Linked DNA regions of Prochlorococcus marinus XMU1406. Each later gene encodes a partner of the first gene's protein in a complex. Links are inferred from orthologs where the notes say so. Each region holds a gene or a part of one and is shown on either strand. Other genes may lie near its edges. The genes, in order: nuoH, HA149_RS01555 and HA149_RS01550.

What was found.
Region 2: the proteins of nuoH (region 1) and HA149_RS01555 are in contact, whole or in part, in a cryo-EM structure (PDB 6KHJ), measured with the Thermosynechococcus vestitus proteins. The link is inferred for Prochlorococcus marinus XMU1406 from one-to-one orthologs. Residues at the interface, in WP_126985484.1 of Thermosynechococcus vestitus: Gln8, Lys26, Trp29, Leu30, Pro33, Met34, Met37, Leu38, Leu83, Ile84, Phe85, Lys86, Glu87, Asp88, Val89, Leu90, Pro91, Ala92, Thr100, Ala104, Val107, Ile108, Phe111, Leu112, Tyr114, Ile115, Ile125, Ser126, Leu128, Phe133; in WP_126986108.1 of Thermosynechococcus vestitus: Gly6, Tyr7, Glu8, Tyr9, Phe10, Gly12, Phe13, Leu14, Ile16, Cys17, Ser18, Pro21, Ala24, Leu25, Ala27, Ser28, Leu31, Arg32, Pro33, Ser35, Arg40, Leu41, Thr42, Thr43, Tyr44, Glu45, Ile51, Gly53, Ala54, Trp55.
Region 3: the proteins of nuoH (region 1) and HA149_RS01550 are in contact, whole or in part, in a crystal structure (PDB 6Y11), measured with the Thermus thermophilus proteins. The link is inferred for Prochlorococcus marinus XMU1406 from one-to-one orthologs. Residues at the interface, in WP_096411122.1 of Thermus thermophilus: Arg36, Val44, Arg45, Met46, Gly47, Pro48, Asn49, Arg50, Val51, Leu57, Gln58, Ala61, Asp62, Ile64, Lys65, Ile67, Phe68, Lys69, Glu70, Ile72, Val74, Glu223, Ala224, Glu225, His233, Thr234, Glu235, Tyr236, Ser237, Trp241; in WP_096411117.1 of Thermus thermophilus: Arg16, Glu17, Gly18, Leu24, Leu27, Val28, Trp30, Gly31, Arg32, Asn34, Ser35, Trp37, Thr54, Asp55, Ala56, Asp59, Ala61, Arg62, Phe63, Gly64, Glu66, Val67, Phe68, Arg69, Ala70, Ser71, Arg73, Gln74, Ala75, Asp76.

The regions. Positions count from the first base shown.
Region 1 is NZ_JAAORG010000001.1:158,571-164,971, reverse strand. Bases 3,211-6,203 are described here. They hold nuoH (NADH-quinone oxidoreductase subunit NuoH), read left to right. Parts: upstream 3,211-4,144; coding sequence 4,145-5,263; downstream 5,264-6,203. Other genes in these bases: HA149_RS00855 (NADH-quinone oxidoreductase subunit J), read left to right, coding at 5,972-6,203; ndhI (NAD(P)H-quinone oxidoreductase subunit I), read left to right, coding at 5,332-5,958; HA149_RS00870 (citrate synthase), read left to right, coding at 3,211-4,069. Outside these bases: trpB (tryptophan synthase subunit beta), read left to right, coding at 1-883; HA149_RS00880 (rhodanese-like domain-containing protein), read right to left, coding at 884-1,234; HA149_RS00875 (hypothetical protein), read left to right, coding at 1,324-2,799; more of HA149_RS00870, read left to right, coding at 2,924-3,210; more of HA149_RS00855, read left to right, coding at 6,204-6,401. UniProt on the Escherichia coli protein: NDH-1 shuttles electrons from NADH, via FMN and iron-sulfur (Fe-S) centers, to quinones in the respiratory chain. The immediate electron acceptor for the enzyme in this species is believed to be ubiquinone.
Region 2 is NZ_JAAORG010000001.1:287,270-294,092, reverse strand. Bases 4,016-6,823 are described here. They hold HA149_RS01555 (NAD(P)H-quinone oxidoreductase subunit 3), read left to right. Parts: upstream 4,016-5,142; coding sequence 5,143-5,505; downstream 5,506-6,823. Other genes in these bases: HA149_RS01540 (gluconeogenesis factor YvcK family protein), read right to left, coding at 6,771-6,823; HA149_RS01545 (NAD(P)H-quinone oxidoreductase subunit J), read left to right, coding at 6,244-6,774; HA149_RS01550 (NADH dehydrogenase subunit K), read left to right, coding at 5,537-6,244; HA149_RS01560 (rubredoxin), read right to left, coding at 4,637-5,065; HA149_RS01565 (photosynthesis system II assembly factor Ycf48), read right to left, coding at 4,016-4,627. Also shown: selenide, water dikinase SelD, read right to left, coding at 1-1,791; mtnP (S-methyl-5'-thioadenosine phosphorylase), read left to right, coding at 1,802-2,695; HA149_RS01585 (photosystem II reaction center protein J), read right to left, coding at 2,739-2,936; HA149_RS01580 (photosystem II reaction center protein L), read right to left, coding at 2,946-3,065; psbF (cytochrome b559 subunit beta), read right to left, coding at 3,077-3,223; psbE (cytochrome b559 subunit alpha), read right to left, coding at 3,226-3,474; more of HA149_RS01565, read right to left, coding at 3,611-4,015. UniProt on the Escherichia coli protein: NDH-1 shuttles electrons from NADH, via FMN and iron-sulfur (Fe-S) centers, to quinones in the respiratory chain. The immediate electron acceptor for the enzyme in this species is believed to be ubiquinone.
Region 3 is NZ_JAAORG010000001.1:282,688-289,497, reverse strand. What follows is about bases 1-2,795. They hold HA149_RS01550 (NADH dehydrogenase subunit K), read left to right. Parts: upstream 1-941; coding sequence 942-1,649; downstream 1,650-2,795. Other genes in these bases: HA149_RS01540 (gluconeogenesis factor YvcK family protein), read right to left, coding at 2,176-2,795; HA149_RS01545 (NAD(P)H-quinone oxidoreductase subunit J), read left to right, coding at 1,649-2,179; HA149_RS01555 (NAD(P)H-quinone oxidoreductase subunit 3), read left to right, coding at 548-910; HA149_RS01560 (rubredoxin), read right to left, coding at 42-470; HA149_RS01565 (photosynthesis system II assembly factor Ycf48), read right to left, coding at 1-32. Outside these bases: more of HA149_RS01540, read right to left, coding at 2,796-3,561; HA149_RS01535 (ABC transporter ATP-binding protein), read left to right, coding at 3,693-4,478; HA149_RS01530 (MlaD family protein), read left to right, coding at 4,484-5,329; bchD (magnesium chelatase ATPase subunit D), read right to left, coding at 5,336-6,810. UniProt on the Escherichia coli protein: NDH-1 shuttles electrons from NADH, via FMN and iron-sulfur (Fe-S) centers, to quinones in the respiratory chain. The immediate electron acceptor for the enzyme in this species is ubiquinone.

The DNA.
Region 1 (6,401 bases):
AAGAATGGGCAAAAAAAGAATAATTGCAGAAACTGGAGCAGGTCAGCATGGAGTTGCTACTGCTACTGTTTGTGCGAGATTTGGCTTGAAATGTATTATCTACATGGGTGCTGAAGACATAAAAAGGCAATCCCTTAACGTTTTCAGAATGAAACTTCTAGGCGCTGAAGTTAAAGTTGTAAATTCTGGAACTGCAACACTTAAGGATGCCACTAGTGAAGCCATTAGAGATTGGGTTTCTAATGTCGAAACCACACACTACATTTTAGGATCTGTTGCAGGCCCACATCCTTTCCCAAAAATTGTGCGAGATTTTCATTCAGTTATAGGTGAAGAAACTAAAAAACAATGTTTAGAATCATTTGGATCTTTTCCCGATATTTTGCTTGCTTGTGTAGGTGGGGGATCAAATGCAATGGGGCTTTTCCATCCTTTTGTAAAAGAAACTTCTGTGCGTCTTATTGGAGTTGAAGCTGCAGGAAACGGAGTTGACACTGACAAACATGCTGCCACTATCACTAAAGGGTCAGTTGGAATTTTACATGGCTCAATGAGTCTTCTCTTGCAAGATGATAATGGTCAAGTGCAAGAAGCCCACTCAATAAGTGCAGGTTTAGATTACCCTGGAGTAGGACCTGAACATAGTCATTTAAAAGATATAGGTAGAGCAGAATATGGATCAGTCACAGATCAAGAAGCTTTAGATGCTTTAAGACTTGTTAGTGAATTAGAAGGAATTATACCTGCACTTGAAACTTCCCATGCCTTTGCTTGGTTAGATAAATTATGCCCTACTCTTGAAAAAGATACTCATATAGTTATCAATTGCTCTGGTAGAGGCGACAAAGATGTTAATACTGTTGCATCTTCATTAGATATTTAATCAATACCTTGGAATTGATGGGTCAATATATCTACTCCATCCATCAATACCCTCCTCCAAATTCCATATCTCGCTCACAATATTATTATCTAAGCACCATTGAGAAAAGTTATAACTTCTTATTCCTGCATGACAGGTAACTACAATTTCTCTGTCTAATAAACCAGCAAATATTTCTTCAACGTATTCAGATGTGACTTTACTAATTGGTATGTGTAAAAATTCTTTTGAGAAACGAGCTATTTCGATCTCTGCCTGTTCTCTTACATCAATCAAGACTGGATCTTCTTTCTCAGAATTAAACCAATCATTGAGACTAGAAGCATTTATAGATTTTGGATAACTTTCCAATTTATAGGATAAATTATGTGTTATTTACAATTTAATAAATTAAGTTGCAGTAAGAAGTTTATTGTTAAAAATAAAAATAAACATTGATAATGAAACTTAGAGTGGTAGCAATAATACTATTATTATCTTTATTACTTTTTTTTGGTTTTAAAAAAGTTTCTGCTAATAAAAATAAGGAGCAAAGTACAAATAAGGAGCAAAGTACAAATATTGAGCAACTAAATATCTTAAAATATATACCTGAAAACAATAAATTATTATTTATTTCAAATTTAGATAGTTTTAATATTAATAATAATAAAAAAGATCAAAATCCAATAAATAAAGATAACTTTAATTTAATAAAAGACTCTATATTAGATTACTTAGGTATAGATCTAGGCAACAATAAATTAGAAGATATCTATAACAATGAACTTATAATCTCAACTTTTGAAAATAATAAAAAGCTTAAAGATGATATTTTGATTGTTTTTAAAATTAAACCAGAAAAAATAATAGACGATTTATTAAATTTCCCTAATAAAGTTGATCAGGTTGATGAGATAATTCCAATTAAAAGAGAAAACAAAATAAATTTCCTTAACTATATATACCGAACCGATGATAATTATATAATTGCTTCATCAGATAAAAAATTGATCAAAAATAGTATTAACTCTAGTAATTATTTTAAAGAAAAAAAATTTCAATATGAGGGAGAACTTTTTGGACTCAAAAATCAAAAAAATATATTATTCTCAAAGAAATTTGGGGAAAGTATATTTTTTGATAAAGAAATTTTTACTAATAAAAATAAGGATATTGTAGCTACAACATTTGACTTAAAAAATAAACATTTAGTTTTAAAATCATATTTACTAAATAATAAAAAAAATATTGATATTCTTGCTTATGAAAAGCTTATAAATAAAGAAAATACGAATAAAGATAATCCTAAAGTTTCAATTTTTACTGAAATTAAAAATTTTGAAAAATGTCTAAAACCTTTTTTAAATAATTTTGAACTAAGTTTTTTTGAAGATTTCAACCAAAATACAAATCAAAACATCTTAATTCTCAATTCAAAAAAAGATTGGCTTTTTACATTTGAAAAAAATACTGAAAATCAATTTGATTTAATTGCTTTAAAAAAACTAAAAGATTTCAACAAATATACTTTGAAACAAAATGAAGATATTTACTCAATATATTCCAAAGATATTCTTGAAGAAAAAAACGATGTAATAAAACAATTAACTTTTGAAAATATCTATTCAATAGAATCAGGAGGTTTGCAATTCATAAGTAATTTTTTAATAGATAGTAAAAAACTAGAAACAATCTCAAAAAAATTTTTCAACCTAAAAAGTTCTAAAGATAAATCTACTTTTCTTTATACAAAAGTTGATATCAAAGATGAAAATTCCAATAAAATTAGATATTTACCTGATTTGAAAGATCTTAATTTTCTCATTAGAAATATTTTAAAAATATCAAATGAAGAATATCTAGAAATCATCAGTCAATCTATTCCGGAAAAAAATCCAATTCTTTATACCGAAACAAGTTTAAAAATACCTTAATTAAGTTATTCAAATAAGCTTCAAAGAGAATCATTTGAAATTCTTGTGAAGTTAATAACTTGTGGTTAATTAAAAATTAATTGACTATCTTTAATCTATAAGTATTTGATATTGAATTAAGCAATTGGACACTAACAAACTAATTTTAAAACCAGGATTAGAGGGTGTCCCAGTTACTAATTCATCTATATGTGATATTGACGGCAACAAAGGTAAATTATTGTACAGAGGCTATTCCATTGAGGAACTATCCAAAAAAAGCAGTTTTTTAGAAACTGCTTACCTATTGATTTGGGGTGAATTACCTACAGCTATTCAACTGAGAGACTTTGAACAAGAAGTTCAGATGCATCGAAGGTTAAGTTTTAGAGTCAGAGATATGATGAAATGTTTCCCTGCGACAGGTCATCCTATGGACGCTCTTCAATCTAGCGCAGCTTCTTTGGGGCTTTTCTATTCGCGTAGAGCAATAGATGATCCTAATTACATTTACAACGCAGTGATAAGACTGATAGCAAAAATACCCACTATGATCGCTGCATTTCAACTTATTAGAAAAGGACAAGACCCTATTCAACCTCGTGATGATTTAACTTACTCATCAAATTTTCTTTACATGCTGACTGAAAAAGAACAAGATCCGATAGCTGCAAAAGTTTTTGATAGGTGTTTAATTCTACATGCCGAACATAGTTTAAACGCGAGTACATTTAGCGCTAGAGTGACTGCGAGCACTCTTACAGACCCATATGCTGTTATCGCATCTGCAGTAGGAACTCTTGCTGGCCCCCTCCACGGAGGAGCAAATGAAGATGTGATTGCAATGTTAGAAGAAATCAAAACTCCAGAAAATGCTGCTTCTTTTTTAGATAACGCGATAAAAAATAAAAATAAGATAATGGGCTTCGGTCATAGAGAATATAAAGTCAAAGATCCAAGAGCAATTATTCTTCAAAAGCTGGCAGAAGAGCTTTTTATTAGATTTGGAGCAGATGAAATGTATGAAGTTGCTAAATCAATAGAGGTAGAGGCAATACCAAGACTTGGCCCAAAGGGTATATTCCCTAACGTTGACTTTTATTCTGGTCTTGTTTATAGAAAACTTGGTATTCCTCGCGATTTATTTACTCCAATTTTTGCCATATCTAGAGTTGCAGGTTGGTTAGCTCATTGGAGAGAGCAACTGGGAGCAAATAGAATTTTTAGACCATCGCAAATCTATACCGGTTCAGCACCAAGAGATTGGATCAGCCTAGAAAATAGAGAATAATATTTGCAGCTTTTCATAAAAAACACACATATCGTTTGTGAAGAGTTAATGTATTAAGTAAATAACAAAAAAATTTTGGAATACGGATTAGATCTCGAATATATTTTTAATGAATTCTTAAAAGGTTTTGGCCTTTCTAGTGAAATCGCTCATATAATTTGGCTCCCTCTACCTATGCTTTTGGTTTTAGTAGCAGCAGTAGTTGGCGTTTTGGTAACAGTTTGGCTTGAAAGAAAAATATCTGCTGCTGCTCAACAAAGAATAGGTCCCGAATACGCAGGAGCTCTTGGCGTACTCCAACCAATTGCAGATGGCCTTAAATTACTTGTCAAAGAGGATATTATTCCTGCTAAAGCGGATGGAATTCTCTTCACTGCAGGGCCTATATTAGTTCTTGTCCCAGTAATTCTCTCCTGGCTAATTGTTCCTTTTGGACAAAATCTTTTAATAAGTAACGTTGGTATTGGAATTTTCCTATGGATCGCTTTAAGCAGTATCCAGCCAATTGGACTTCTTATGAGCGGATATGCATCAAATAATAAATATTCATTATTAGGAGGACTAAGAGCAGCAGCTCAATCAATAAGTTATGAAATACCTTTAGCTTTATCTGTACTAGCTATTGTACTAATGACAAATTCTCTTAGTACTATTGACATTGTCAATCAACAAAGTGGAGCTGGAATCCTAAGTTGGAATATTTGGAGGCAACCAGTTGGTTTTATAGTCTTTTGGATTTGTGCTCTTGCAGAATGCGAAAGACTTCCATTTGACTTACCTGAAGCTGAAGAAGAGTTAGTTGCAGGATACCAAACTGAATATGCAGGAATGAAATTTGCACTGTTCTACCTTGGGAGTTACATTAATTTAATCCTTTCAGCTTTATTAGTATCAATTCTTTATTTAGGAGGATGGGGTTTTCCAATTCCAGTTGAATTAATTGCTAAGTTCCTAAATTTACCCATCAATGCACCCTTTATACAGATTTTCACCGCATCAATAGGAATTGTTATGACTGTATTAAAAGCATATCTTTTAGTTTTCATTGCGATATTATTACGTTGGACAACTCCTAGAGTAAGAATAGATCAACTTTTAGATCTAGGATGGAAGTTTCTTCTTCCAATTTCTCTTGCTAATCTTTTGATAACTGCGGGATTAAAACTTGCTTTTCCGCAATTCTTTGGTGGTTAAATTTAAGTAAAAATACTTAAATTATAAATTAATCCACTAAAATAAAACTACCAAGTGAATTCTTCAAAATGAAAAATTTCCTTCAACAAATAAATAGCTATATCAAAGAAGCATTTAATGCTGGCAAATATTTATATAATGGTTTATCGGTAACTTTTGATCATCTTCGAAGAAGACCTGTTACTGTCCAATATCCGTATGAAAAATTAATACCTTCCGAAAGATATAGAGGAAGGATACATTACGAATTCGATAAATGTATTGCTTGTGAAGTTTGCGTGAGAGTATGTCCCATAAATCTACCAGTAGTTGATTGGGTAATGAATAAAGAAACCAAAAAAAAGGAACTAAGAAATTACTCTATAGATTTTGGAGTTTGTATATTTTGTGGGAATTGTGTTGAATATTGTCCAACTAATTGTCTTTCAATGACCGAAGAATATGAGTTAGCTACTTTTGACAGACACAATCTAAATTTTGATAATGTTGCACTTGGTAGGTTACCTACAAACGTCACAACAGACCCTTCAGTTAAACCTCTAAGAGAACTTGCCTATCTTCCTAAAGGTGTCATGGATCCTCATGAAATCCCAGCCTCAGATAATAGAGTTGGTAAATTACCTGAAGAAGTCTATGATTGGATGAGATCAGAATCTAAAGAAAATAAAGATAAAGTTTCTAATCCAAATAACTAACTTACATTAATTTATGTCTATTGCAGTAACAACTCAAATTATTTGTTTTACAATTTTATCTTTAGTTATCCTTATTGGAGCACTCGGTGTTGTATTGCTAGAAAGTATTGTTTATTCAGCCTTTCTTCTAGGAGGAGTTTTCATGAGTGTGGCAGGATTATATCTTCTTTTAAATGCAAGTTTCGTTGCTGCAGCACAAGTTTTAGTTTATGTAGGTGCGGTTAATGTATTAATAATCTTTGCAATAATGCTAGTCAATAAAAAAGAAGATCTAAAGCCAATAAATGACATTAAATCCAGAAGAATCATATCAACATCAATATGTTTAACACTGCTAAGCCTTTTAATAAGAGTTGACTTGACTAATGTATGGAGCCTATCAAGTCCTCAAAACTCTATAGGAGAAGAATCAACAATCAGAATTGGAGAACATCTATTTAGTG
Region 2 (6,823 bases), 130 kb from region 1 along the record:
TCCATATCCAGTAATGTCAGTCGCAGCATTGACTAATGATTCTTTAAATTGATTTTGAAAAAGATAAATTTCATCAATCAAATATTGCTGACTCTTTACTAAATTATTAATTACTTCAGAAGAACTACCCAGCATATTAATATTTTGCATTTGACCGGCAAAGTAAATCCCAACGCCCAGAGGTCTAGACATCATGAGAATATCTCCAATATTCATTCCAGATTTAAGCCATGGTTTTGCTCCATTTTTTAAAATACCTTGAACTGTTAAAGAAATATCTATTCCTAATGAATAAGGTTTATTTACTAAACTTCTTGCCTCGAAAGTATGGCCTCCAAGTAATTCACCTCCATGATCCTCAACTGTTGATTTAATACCTTGAAGTGATTGAGAAAAGAGGTGACTCTGAAATTCCCTTTCAACTTTTGGTAATGAAATTAAAGCTTGAGCGGATGAAAGTTTTGCTCCGCATGCCCACAAATCTGAGCAAGCATGCAAAGTAGTAATTTTTGCATTAAGCCAAGGATCACTTACCAAAGCAGGAAATCCATCTACACTTTGCAAAATAATATCTTGACCATTTTGATATATCTCAATTGCATCTTCTGGTGATGAGGCAAAAGAATTTAAATTTGAATTTATTAATGATTTATTCAAAACAAACTGAGGAATTTTAGCAGCACATCCTCTGCAATCATTCAATGAAATATTTGTTTCACTACTTTTCATAATTAGCCTTTTTGATCTGAACTTTTTAATAAAGTTGAGATCAATTTTATGCTTTAAAATCCAAAAAATAAAAGAAGGGCCGAAAACAAAATTGCGATAAATAGCAAAAGCCTTTGGATGATGGCTTGGAAATATATTTACTATTTGCAATCCGATCTTTTGAGGAAACCACTTTTTTAATGATCTCCCTTCTATATCTTTTTTTAAATTTTGTACTAATGTATTTACAACTTTTACTGCAAAAACTCCCGATGCTGGTCTTTTTGCTGAGCCTACAACTGCGCAATCACCGACAGCAAAGATTCCAGAGAAACTTTTTATCTGTAAATTCTGATTTGTAATTATTCTGCCATAAGAATCCGAATCTAATAATTTTTTTTGTGCCCATAACGGAGATGTATTTCCAGTACATAAAAGAATCTTGCCATAATCAAAATTAAGTTTTTCAACTAAATCAATATTGGAATTCTGTAAACTTTTTAGAATTGTATTATTAATTTTTCTTGAATCACACAATAGTTTTAAAGGTCTATCTCCCCATCTTTTTCTCAAAGCATAAGATACTTCAATTGCAGCAAGGCCACTCCCAACAATTACAAATGGAAGTTCATTAACTGAATCAAAAATGTCCTCTTTTAGTATTGAGTCATAAGCCCTTAAAAAAGGTTTAATTGAAAAAGCATTTCGATTTTTAACTAGTGATTCAAATTCTTTTGGAATTATTGTTTGACTTCCATAATTAAGCACCAACTTCGAATAATTAACTGAAGGTCTATTACTTAATACAATTTTCTTTAAATTGAAATCAATATCCTTTACTTCTTCTTCTATAAAAGATACTTTTGCATTTTTTGCTAAAGATTTTATATCAATTAAACTCTCTTCTAAAGTGATTGATTTTGAAATCACCGATGGGAATATAGCCGAATAAACCAAATGAGAATCTCTAGATATAATTGAAACAGGAATTTCTGGCATTAATTTCGGAAACATTATCCATTTCTTCAATAAAGAAACATTTGAGTGTCCTCCTCCAATTAGTACCAGATGATTAAAAGCCATTTACATCACTATGAATAAAGAACATTTATTACCAATTGAAAAATCAAGGTTAGGAGTGATTGGTGGAAGTGGATTTTATTCAATGGATCAAATAGAGTACTTAAGAGAACTAGAAATCAATACTCCCTATGGTAAACCTTCTGATTCAATAAAAGTATATAATCTTGGAAACCTAGAGATAGCATTTATTCCTAGACATGGCAGAACACATAGTTTAAATCCTTCTGAAATTCCTTATAAAGCTAATATTTGGGCTCTAAGATCAATAGGAGTAAGATGGATTATTGCTCCATCAGCAGTTGGTTCATTACAAGAACAGATAAGGCCTCTAGATATAGTGGTTCCAGATCAATTTATAGACCGGACAAAAAATAGACCTGCAACCTTCTTTAACGAGGGAGCTGTGGCTCACGTAACTATGGGAGATCCCTTCTGCACAAATTTATCACGTATATTAAGTGAAATCGGAGAAAAAAATATTCCTGGCGGTAGACAATTACATAGAGGGGGTACCTATCTAGCAATGGAAGGTCCCGCTTTCTCAACTAGAGCAGAATCTAATTTATATAGGAGTTGGGGATGTTCAATAATTGGAATGACGAACCACACAGAAGCAAGATTAGCTAAAGAAGCTGAAATAGCTTACTCCTCCTTATCTATGGTTACTGATTATGATTGCTGGCATCAAACTCATCAAGAAGTTTCTGTAGAGATGGTTTTGGATAATCTTAGATCAAATACTGAAGTGGCTAATAAAATAATATTTGAAGTAGCTAAATTAATTGAAAAAGAAAGACCAAAAAGTAAATCTCATTTTTCATTAAAAGATGGATTGATAACCCAAAAAGAAAATATCCCAAGCTCCACAAAAGAGAAACTAAGAGTATTTACTGATTCTTATTAGGCTTATTTGATATAAGTGATTATCAGGTCAAGGTAAGGATTTGTTAGCCTCCAGCTCCAACCCCTTGGTATGAACCATAGAAAAATATACCTAAAACGAAGATAACTGCAATTCCACCTGCTGTAGCAACAAGCCATAAAGGAAGAGTTCCTTCAGTCCATCTTCTTTCCCATGCAACTGCTGGTCTACCGTCGGGAAGTCTATCTGGAATTCTTCCATCAGGTCCTTTTAATTTACTCATAGTTTTAATTTAATTGAAAAAGTAACTGGAAAATAAAATTCCCAATACAAAGACTGATAGTAAGCCTAAATAAAGGCTTGTACGATTAAGTTCAACTGGAACTTTGTTAGGATTTTGGTTTACTTGCATGATTGTTAAATTTATCGGGCTACGAACTGCATAGCAGCAATGGAACCCAAAAAGAATACTGATGGAATAGCTAAAGCGTGAACTGCTAGCCAACGAACAGTAAATATAGGATAAACGCGGACTTCAGCAGCCTGCATTGGAGCTTGGGAATTAGTCATTGTTATTTTGTTCTTAAATCTAGTTGAGATTTAGCTTCATATCTTTGTGTTACGACAGGCGCTTTAGATTCAGATGATTGGAAATAACTATCCGGACGAGGTGTTCCGAAAGCATCGTAGGCTAAGCCTGTATATACGAATAAGAAGCCTGCTATAAAAATAGCTGGTAATGTTACTGCATGAATAATCCAGTACCTAATACTGGTGATTATTTCAAAGAATGGGCGTTCACCCGTTGAACCTGCGGCCATAATCACAAATGTTTACCCTATGATCTTACAGTGTAAAATCATAAGTTCGCGAAGAAATTAACAGCATGGTTACAGACAGTTGCTAAATATGTAAAAAATTAAGTTTTTTTTTACTATTTACTCAAGTTATTCAAACTTAGCTATTCCATTTAAGGATATAACCGCGCTCGCCAAGTATGAATCCTTTTTGATTATCTAAAGCATCTTTATCAAGAAAAACTATTTTTATGAAGTTTGTTGGCAATGCAGAAGCAATAGGATCTTTATTCCAAGTTTTACCTTGGTCTTTACTTACAATTAAAGTGCCATTACCCCCGCCAGCCCATATATCACCATTTGGATCCCATCCCATATCTAAATAATTGTATCCATTAAGAATAGGTATAATAGGTTTCGACCAGTTTTCTAGATCATTCGTATCTTCATTAAATCTAATTTCGGCTCCTCTAGAAAGCATCCATAAACTTCCTTCTGGATTGAAACCAATACTTTGAACTCTTTTGCTACTCGCTCTTTGATGAGCTGTCCATGCATCACTATCATTTTCCAAAGTAGAAAAGAAATTACCCAGACTACTTACGCTGACATAATCTCCCTCTTTAGTTCTTCTTAAATCTCTTACACCTCCAGAACCAGATGCATCTACAACTTTTGCATTCCATGATTCACCACTATCTGATGTTTCATAGATTGCACCTGCAGTGGTGGCCAACTCTGCAATCCCTGCATCAACAGTCGTTATTAGAAATGGTTGACCTGGTAATTTGTTGCCAAGAGATAAACGAGTCCAATTTTTTCCCGCATCAAGTGTATGCATAACTAATGAGGGCTGACCTATTAACCAGCCCTCTTCACCTTTAAAGTCAATATCTAGCAGACGAAAGTTCTCTTCACTTGGTAAATCTAAATTTCTTTTCTCCCAAGTTTCTCCCCCATCATTAGATTCCATAATAAGTCTATTAGAACCTACTAAAAATCCATTTTTATCATCTATAAAATCAATATCTAAAGCATTAGCTTGGTCCTCAAACTGAATTGTTTTCCAAGGGCTACTATCACTCATCTTAACTCCTGTAGATGAACAACCGCTCAATACAAAACAAAGAAGGCCAGATAAAAGAAGAGTGGGGATACTAGTAATAATTTTTTTCATTTATGTATATTAATGCAAAGAGTATAAAGAAAGAAACATAGCAGCGGCAAAAGCCAGCCCTCCAAAAATCAATATATTTTTTTGTCCAGGAGGTAAACTATTAAAACCAAACCCATAAACTAAATTTTCTTCAAAACCACTAGGTTTAGATTTAGGACCTATATCCTTATAAAAATTTTTACCGGCTCGACAAACAGGGCAAGCAAAGGTGTTCCCATCCAACTCTGAAAAAGGAGTATTTTTGGGTATGTTTAATTTTTTATTTCCTTCAGACGGATCATAAATATACCCACAACTTCTACATTCGAATCTATTATGTTCTAAATTAAGAACAGGTTGTTTAACATTTACTTCTGAGGATTTTTCAGAAAGATTTCCTTTCTCAAAGTCTTCAACTATTTTGTTTTCCTCAGAGGCTGGTTGAATGTTTTCACTCACGGTTTATTATTGTTCTTTAAGAACTTTAAAAGATTTTGCTTAATTAAGCGACTTTTATTCAAAATTAATTTTTTAAGATGTTTTTATTAACTGGCTATGAATACTTTTTAGGTTTCCTCCTAATTGCCGCAGCTGTACCAGTATTAGCTCTAGTTACTAATCTCATCGTTGCCCCAAAAGGCAGAACAGGGGAAAGAAAACTTACCTATGAATCTGGAATGGAGCCTATAGGAGGAGCATGGATTCAATTTAATATTCGTTATTACATGTTTGCCTTGGTTTTCGTTATATTTGATGTTGAGACAGTATTCCTTTATCCTTGGGCTGTTGCCTTCAATAGATTAGGCTTATTAGCTTTTATTGAGGCTTTAATTTTCATTGCAATACTTGTTATCGCTCTGGCATACGCATGGAGAAAAGGCGCTTTAGAATGGAGTTAAAAAATTGAATCCACAATTATCCCCAAAAGCAATAAGAGAAATCCGAGAAGGAACTTGTAATTCTCTTGGTGCACCCCAAGTTACTACAGATTTAAGTGAAAATATTATATTGACAAGTTTAGACGATCTTCATAATTGGGCTAGACTAAGTAGTCTATGGCCTCTCTTGTATGGAACAGCTTGTTGTTTTATAGAATTTGCTGCCCTAATAGGATCTAGATTTGATTTTGATAGATTTGGATTAGTACCTAGAAGCTCTCCTAGGCAAGCAGATTTAATAATAGTTGCAGGAACAGTGACGATGAAGATGGCTCCAGCTCTTGTAAGACTGTATGAACAAATGCCTGAACCAAAATATGTAATTGCCATGGGTGCTTGCACAATCACAGGGGGAATGTTCAGCGCAGATTCTACAACTGCTGTCAGAGGGGTTGATAAATTGATACCAGTTGATCTATACCTACCAGGATGCCCACCAAGACCAGAAGCAATTTTTGATGCTGTAATTAAATTAAGAAAAAAAGTTGGTAATGAATCAATTTTAGAGCGCACAAAAACAGAACAAACTCACAGATACATAACATCTGATCACGAAATGAATCTTGTTTTCTCAGAAAATACAGGTGAATATCTAAACAAAACTTCAGCTAACGTCATTCCCTCCTCTAAAAAAGAAAAAATAACTGAATTACCTGAAAACGCCAAAAAAACTGAAATTATTAATACTTTAGAAGATTAATGGAAAAAGACGGTTTAGCCAAATCCTCAGATACTTCAATAGAAAAAGAAGGGTTTATAAGCCAATCTTTGTTTAAAGATGGAATTCCAAATCAATCTTTATCTGATGATCACATAGGAATCGAAAACATTTCTGTGGAACCTAACAAATTATATGAAGCAGTATCTGCCTTGAGAAATTACGGTTTCAACTATCTCCAATGTCAAGGAGGATATGATGAGGGACCAGGCAAAAATCTTGTAAGTTTCTATCATTTTATAACTGTTGATGATTTACAAAAAATCGAAAAAATTAAAGAAGTCAGATTAAAAGTTTTCTTAAAAAGAGATTCTGATTTATCAATCCCTAGTTTGTATAAAATTTTTAAAGGAAGTGATTGGCAAGAAAGAGAAACTTTTGATATGTATGGAATAAATTTTATTGATCATCCCAATCCCAAAAGACTATTAATGCCTGAAGACTGGAGAGGATGGCCATTACGAAAAGATTATATTCAGCCAGATTTCTATGAACTTCAAGATGCTTATTAGTTTAATTTTTTTAATTTGCGGTAAATAAACATAACTGCTCTCGCTAGTC
Region 3 (6,810 bases), 130 kb from region 1 along the record:
AGAGTGGGGATACTAGTAATAATTTTTTTCATTTATGTATATTAATGCAAAGAGTATAAAGAAAGAAACATAGCAGCGGCAAAAGCCAGCCCTCCAAAAATCAATATATTTTTTTGTCCAGGAGGTAAACTATTAAAACCAAACCCATAAACTAAATTTTCTTCAAAACCACTAGGTTTAGATTTAGGACCTATATCCTTATAAAAATTTTTACCGGCTCGACAAACAGGGCAAGCAAAGGTGTTCCCATCCAACTCTGAAAAAGGAGTATTTTTGGGTATGTTTAATTTTTTATTTCCTTCAGACGGATCATAAATATACCCACAACTTCTACATTCGAATCTATTATGTTCTAAATTAAGAACAGGTTGTTTAACATTTACTTCTGAGGATTTTTCAGAAAGATTTCCTTTCTCAAAGTCTTCAACTATTTTGTTTTCCTCAGAGGCTGGTTGAATGTTTTCACTCACGGTTTATTATTGTTCTTTAAGAACTTTAAAAGATTTTGCTTAATTAAGCGACTTTTATTCAAAATTAATTTTTTAAGATGTTTTTATTAACTGGCTATGAATACTTTTTAGGTTTCCTCCTAATTGCCGCAGCTGTACCAGTATTAGCTCTAGTTACTAATCTCATCGTTGCCCCAAAAGGCAGAACAGGGGAAAGAAAACTTACCTATGAATCTGGAATGGAGCCTATAGGAGGAGCATGGATTCAATTTAATATTCGTTATTACATGTTTGCCTTGGTTTTCGTTATATTTGATGTTGAGACAGTATTCCTTTATCCTTGGGCTGTTGCCTTCAATAGATTAGGCTTATTAGCTTTTATTGAGGCTTTAATTTTCATTGCAATACTTGTTATCGCTCTGGCATACGCATGGAGAAAAGGCGCTTTAGAATGGAGTTAAAAAATTGAATCCACAATTATCCCCAAAAGCAATAAGAGAAATCCGAGAAGGAACTTGTAATTCTCTTGGTGCACCCCAAGTTACTACAGATTTAAGTGAAAATATTATATTGACAAGTTTAGACGATCTTCATAATTGGGCTAGACTAAGTAGTCTATGGCCTCTCTTGTATGGAACAGCTTGTTGTTTTATAGAATTTGCTGCCCTAATAGGATCTAGATTTGATTTTGATAGATTTGGATTAGTACCTAGAAGCTCTCCTAGGCAAGCAGATTTAATAATAGTTGCAGGAACAGTGACGATGAAGATGGCTCCAGCTCTTGTAAGACTGTATGAACAAATGCCTGAACCAAAATATGTAATTGCCATGGGTGCTTGCACAATCACAGGGGGAATGTTCAGCGCAGATTCTACAACTGCTGTCAGAGGGGTTGATAAATTGATACCAGTTGATCTATACCTACCAGGATGCCCACCAAGACCAGAAGCAATTTTTGATGCTGTAATTAAATTAAGAAAAAAAGTTGGTAATGAATCAATTTTAGAGCGCACAAAAACAGAACAAACTCACAGATACATAACATCTGATCACGAAATGAATCTTGTTTTCTCAGAAAATACAGGTGAATATCTAAACAAAACTTCAGCTAACGTCATTCCCTCCTCTAAAAAAGAAAAAATAACTGAATTACCTGAAAACGCCAAAAAAACTGAAATTATTAATACTTTAGAAGATTAATGGAAAAAGACGGTTTAGCCAAATCCTCAGATACTTCAATAGAAAAAGAAGGGTTTATAAGCCAATCTTTGTTTAAAGATGGAATTCCAAATCAATCTTTATCTGATGATCACATAGGAATCGAAAACATTTCTGTGGAACCTAACAAATTATATGAAGCAGTATCTGCCTTGAGAAATTACGGTTTCAACTATCTCCAATGTCAAGGAGGATATGATGAGGGACCAGGCAAAAATCTTGTAAGTTTCTATCATTTTATAACTGTTGATGATTTACAAAAAATCGAAAAAATTAAAGAAGTCAGATTAAAAGTTTTCTTAAAAAGAGATTCTGATTTATCAATCCCTAGTTTGTATAAAATTTTTAAAGGAAGTGATTGGCAAGAAAGAGAAACTTTTGATATGTATGGAATAAATTTTATTGATCATCCCAATCCCAAAAGACTATTAATGCCTGAAGACTGGAGAGGATGGCCATTACGAAAAGATTATATTCAGCCAGATTTCTATGAACTTCAAGATGCTTATTAGTTTAATTTTTTTAATTTGCGGTAAATAAACATAACTGCTCTCGCTAGTCTCCTTGGATCATGTCTAAGAGTTGGAGTTATTCTTTTTGAATATAATGGTGCTTGCAAAACATAATAACCCTCAGATAATAATTTTTCTTTATTACATTGGACAGGCTCTGCCCCTCTACTTTCGTAATAGTCTACTAATGGAGACTTTTCAAATTGAATCTGAGATAAGATTGAGTTAAAAATTCGAGTATTAACTCCAAAATTTGATAGTTGTTTTTCTATTGCTTTGATATGTTGATAGACATCAAGTCCATCTGTTTCTCCAGGCTGAGTCATCAAATTACTTATATAAATTTTAGGAGCATTACTTTGCAATAATGCATCTACTATTTCTGGTACTAAAAGATTAGGCAATAAAGAAGTGTACAGACTACCTGGGCCAAGAACAATTAAATCAGCTTCTTTTATAGATTCAAGAGCACTTGGAAGAGCTGAAGGATTTTCTGGTAGGTAACCAATCCTCGAAATTAATTTTTTAGATTTACTGATCTTGCTTTCACCAAAAATTTTCTCACCATCTTCTAATTCGGCCCATAACATAACATCAATATTTGTTGCAGGTAAAACTTGACCTTGTACCGCCAAAACCTTACTAGAGGCTTGAACTGCTTTTTCTAAACTACCTGTAATTGTTGTTAAAGCTGACAAGAATAGATTTCCAAAACTATGACCTTCCAAACCACTTCCCCCTGAAAATCTGTACTGAAATAATCTAGTTAAAGTAGGTTCTTCGTTTGATAAGGCTGCCAAACAATTTCTTATATCTCCTGGAGGTTGCACACCTAATTGTTTTCTGAGAATTCCACTACTTCCACCATCATCGGATACAGTTACGATTGCTGTAATATTACTACTATAATTTTTTAAGCCTTTCAGCAAGGTAGATAAACCTGTACCTCCGCCAATTGCAACAATGTTTGGGCCTCTGTTTAATTTACTTTTAACTCTTAATGCATCAACTAAAAATGTATTTTTTTCTGGAACAAGCGCTTTTTGAATTGAATTAATACTTCTGTTTTGTCCAATCCCGATTAACAATAGTCCAATAACAAAAATCAATGGTCCCATTAATGAAACAGGTAAAATACGTGTTAAACCTGTCATTACCCCAAAAAAGATTTCAATAAGCCAATAGAGCGGTCTTAAATTTGTCCAAATTACCAAGCCAAGTAATGTAGTCAAAAATCCTATCGCAGATGTAAGCATCCATCTTTTTATTACCAATCCTGGCAAAAGCCAACTCAAAATTCTTAAGATTTTTTTTAACAAGACAAAATTAGACTTTTTAAAGTTTTTATAGTACCTTCTTACCTTTTTTTTACGCTTATTCATTAAAAAACCTCTTAAATTATTTTTCTCAAATTTAAAGACTATATAAAATCATTATAAATCAAATTCATACATCCTTTTTTTATTTCTAAAAATAGGCAAAATGAAATATATAGATGTTTCTTATAAAAGTTTTGAAAAAATCAAAGCATGCAGTTGAAACAAAAAACCTCTCAATAAGCTGGGGGGAAGTTGATGTGCTTAATCAAATAAATTTTGAACTTAAAGATGGAGAGAAATTAGCTATTGTTGGCCCCTCAGGTTCTGGTAAATCAACCATATTAAAAATATTAGCAGGACTAATTTTACCCACCAAGGGAGAATTAAGAATATTTGGTGAGAAGCAAACCTATTTGAGATTAGATCAAAATAATCCTCCTGATGTAAGACTAGTTTTTCAGAATCCGGCTTTATTAGGATCTCTAACTATTGAAGAAAATGTAGGTTTTCTACTCAAGAGAAATCAAAACCTTTCTAAAAAGTCTATCCATGAAATAGTAAGTGAATGCTTAGCTGAGGTAGGATTATTTAATGTCGAGAATAAACTTCCAAATGAATTAAGTGGAGGCATGCAAAAAAGAGTAAGTTTTGCGAGGGCATTAATTACTGATCAAACTCTTAATGCAAAGTCTAAACCTTTACTACTCTTTGATGAACCAACTGCCGGCCTTGATCCTATTGCCTCATCAAGAATTGAAGATTTGATAAATAAAACAAATCATAAAGCTAGCGGATCATCTATTGTGGTTAGCCATGTTCTTAGTACTATAGAAAGAACTTCAGATAAAGTTTTAATGCTTTATGGAGGCAAATTCAGATGGGCTGGCTCGATTGATGAATTTAAAAAGAGTAAAGATCCCTATGTATTTCAATTTAGGAATGGGAAACTTGATGGTCCAATGCAACCCAAAGACATTTAGAAATTATGCGTAGAAGCCTACGAGATTCAATAGTTGGTTTTTCCTTATTGGGAGGAATTTTAATATTCACATTTTTTTCTTTTTGGCTAAGAGGAGTTAGATTATCTTCAAAAAATTGGCACATCTTTGCTGAATTCAATAACGCAAGCGGTTTATCAAAAAAATCTCCAGTTACTTACAGAGGAATCTTAGTTGGATCGATAGAAGATATCTTGTTCACGAATGAATCAATTAAAGCAAAAATAGTTTTAAATAATCCTGAAATTATTCTTCCAAGGCCAGTATTTGCAAGGGTAGTTACAAATTCTTTCCTTGGAGGAGATGTACAGGTTTCTTTAGAAACTAGTGATAAGACAATTCCCAAAAACATTGCAAAACCTATATCCGAAAAATGCGATACCAAATTAATTATTTGTCAAGGAGACACTATCACAGGTAAACAACTATCAAGTCTCTCGAATATAACTAATAGAATAAGCCAACTTCTAAAAGACACAAATCAAGAAAACTTAATTGAAAACATTGTTAACTCAGTTGACCAATTTGACAGAACACAAGAAAATCTTGATGAATTAATTTATTTATCGAAACAAGAACTACAAAGAGTAGAACCTCTAATAAAAGAAATTACAATTGCGGCTAAACATTTAAATAACATTTTGTCTACTATTGACGACAAAGAAACCCTTAATGACATCAAATTGACAATTAATGCTGCTAGGTCTATCTCAACCAAAATAGATGATATGAGCGATGATTTTGAAAAATTAACACAAGATAAAGAGTTAACTAAATCTTTAAGAGATTTAACGATTGGACTTTCAAAATTCCTTAACGAAATTTATCCATAAAAATATTTAAAATTCATTTATGGCATTTAATGCCATAGCTGCGATTGCTTTATCTGTAGCTTTTGGCAGTTGAACATATTTCCCTTGAGCTGCCTCTGCTAATTCTTTACCAAATCCACTTGCAATAAATTTTCTTTCTGTATCAATTATCAAAAGTTTTATCCCAAGCATGGGATATTTTGCTGCAATATCAAGAACCTCTTGCTTTAAATTTGCATTTGTATTTTCGTTTTCTTCAACCTCATTTTGTCCTAAAGATAAACCTAATGGAACATTACCTCTACCATCAGTGATCCCTACAACAATAACTTGACCTATATCTCCTGTTGAAAGAGCATTTTTTGCTACTTTTGCTGATTGTGTTAGTCCATGTGCCAAAGGAGATCCTCCACCACAAGGCATTGTTTCCAACCTTCTTTTTGCAGCAGTTATTGATCTTGTTGGAGGCAAAAGCACTTCGGCCTGATTACCTCTAAAAGGAATAAGAGCTACTTCATCTCTATTCTCATATGCTTCTGTTAAAAGTCTTATTACAGCGCCTTTGGCACTTTGCATTCTATTAAGAGCCATAGAACCACTAGCATCAACAAGAAAAATGACTAAAGCACCCGCCTTTTTTTGAAGAAGCTTAGCCCTAAAGTCATTTTCTTCTATAATTATTGATTTATTAGGGTTCCTTAATCTTCTCGATTTTTGATAAGGCGCAGCAGCTCGAAGGGTAGCATCTACAGCAATTCTTTTTACTTTACCTCTTGGAATAATAGGTTTTACATATCTTCCTCTACTGTCACTAAATATGACTGATCTACTCCCGCTATTCCCTGCTTTAGCTTTAGCTGATGAAAAAAGCAATAAATCAGGATCAACCATACATGCCTCAGGGTCTAATATAAATTCTTCAGGTATTTCGGGAGTAGATTCTTCTTCCCCGTCAGAATTATCTTCTTCTTGTTCTTGGTCTTGCTCATTATCATTTTCACTAGTCTCAGGTTCAGACTCTTCATTGTTTGATTGAGGTGGGGGTGGGGGACTCTGATCCTCTGGAGGAGGTGGTTGAATATCATCATCTTCTGGCGGTATTTGCATTGCTCGTGGAAGAATAACTAACCTTACTGCGACTTTTAGATCTTCAGAATTTACATTTTCATCGCCTCGAAGAGCTGCATTAGCCTTTGCTACTTTTACTGCAAATAATTCTGACCTATGCCCTTCTACTCCTCCTCTAAGAGCTTCATTGACTAAATAGGTTATTTGCTCTTTTGTTATCTTGACATCCTTTAACCATTGCCTTGCCAAAATTAATTGAGTTGATAAATTATCAGATTCTTCCGACCATTTTTCTGAAAATTTAATATTATTTTCTGCATGTGATAAAACAGATTTTGTAATCTCAACTCTTTGAGAATTATTAATAGATTGATCTGCGGAAAGCACGATGGCAAAACGATCTAAGACATGATCTCTTAGAGCACCTTCTTCAG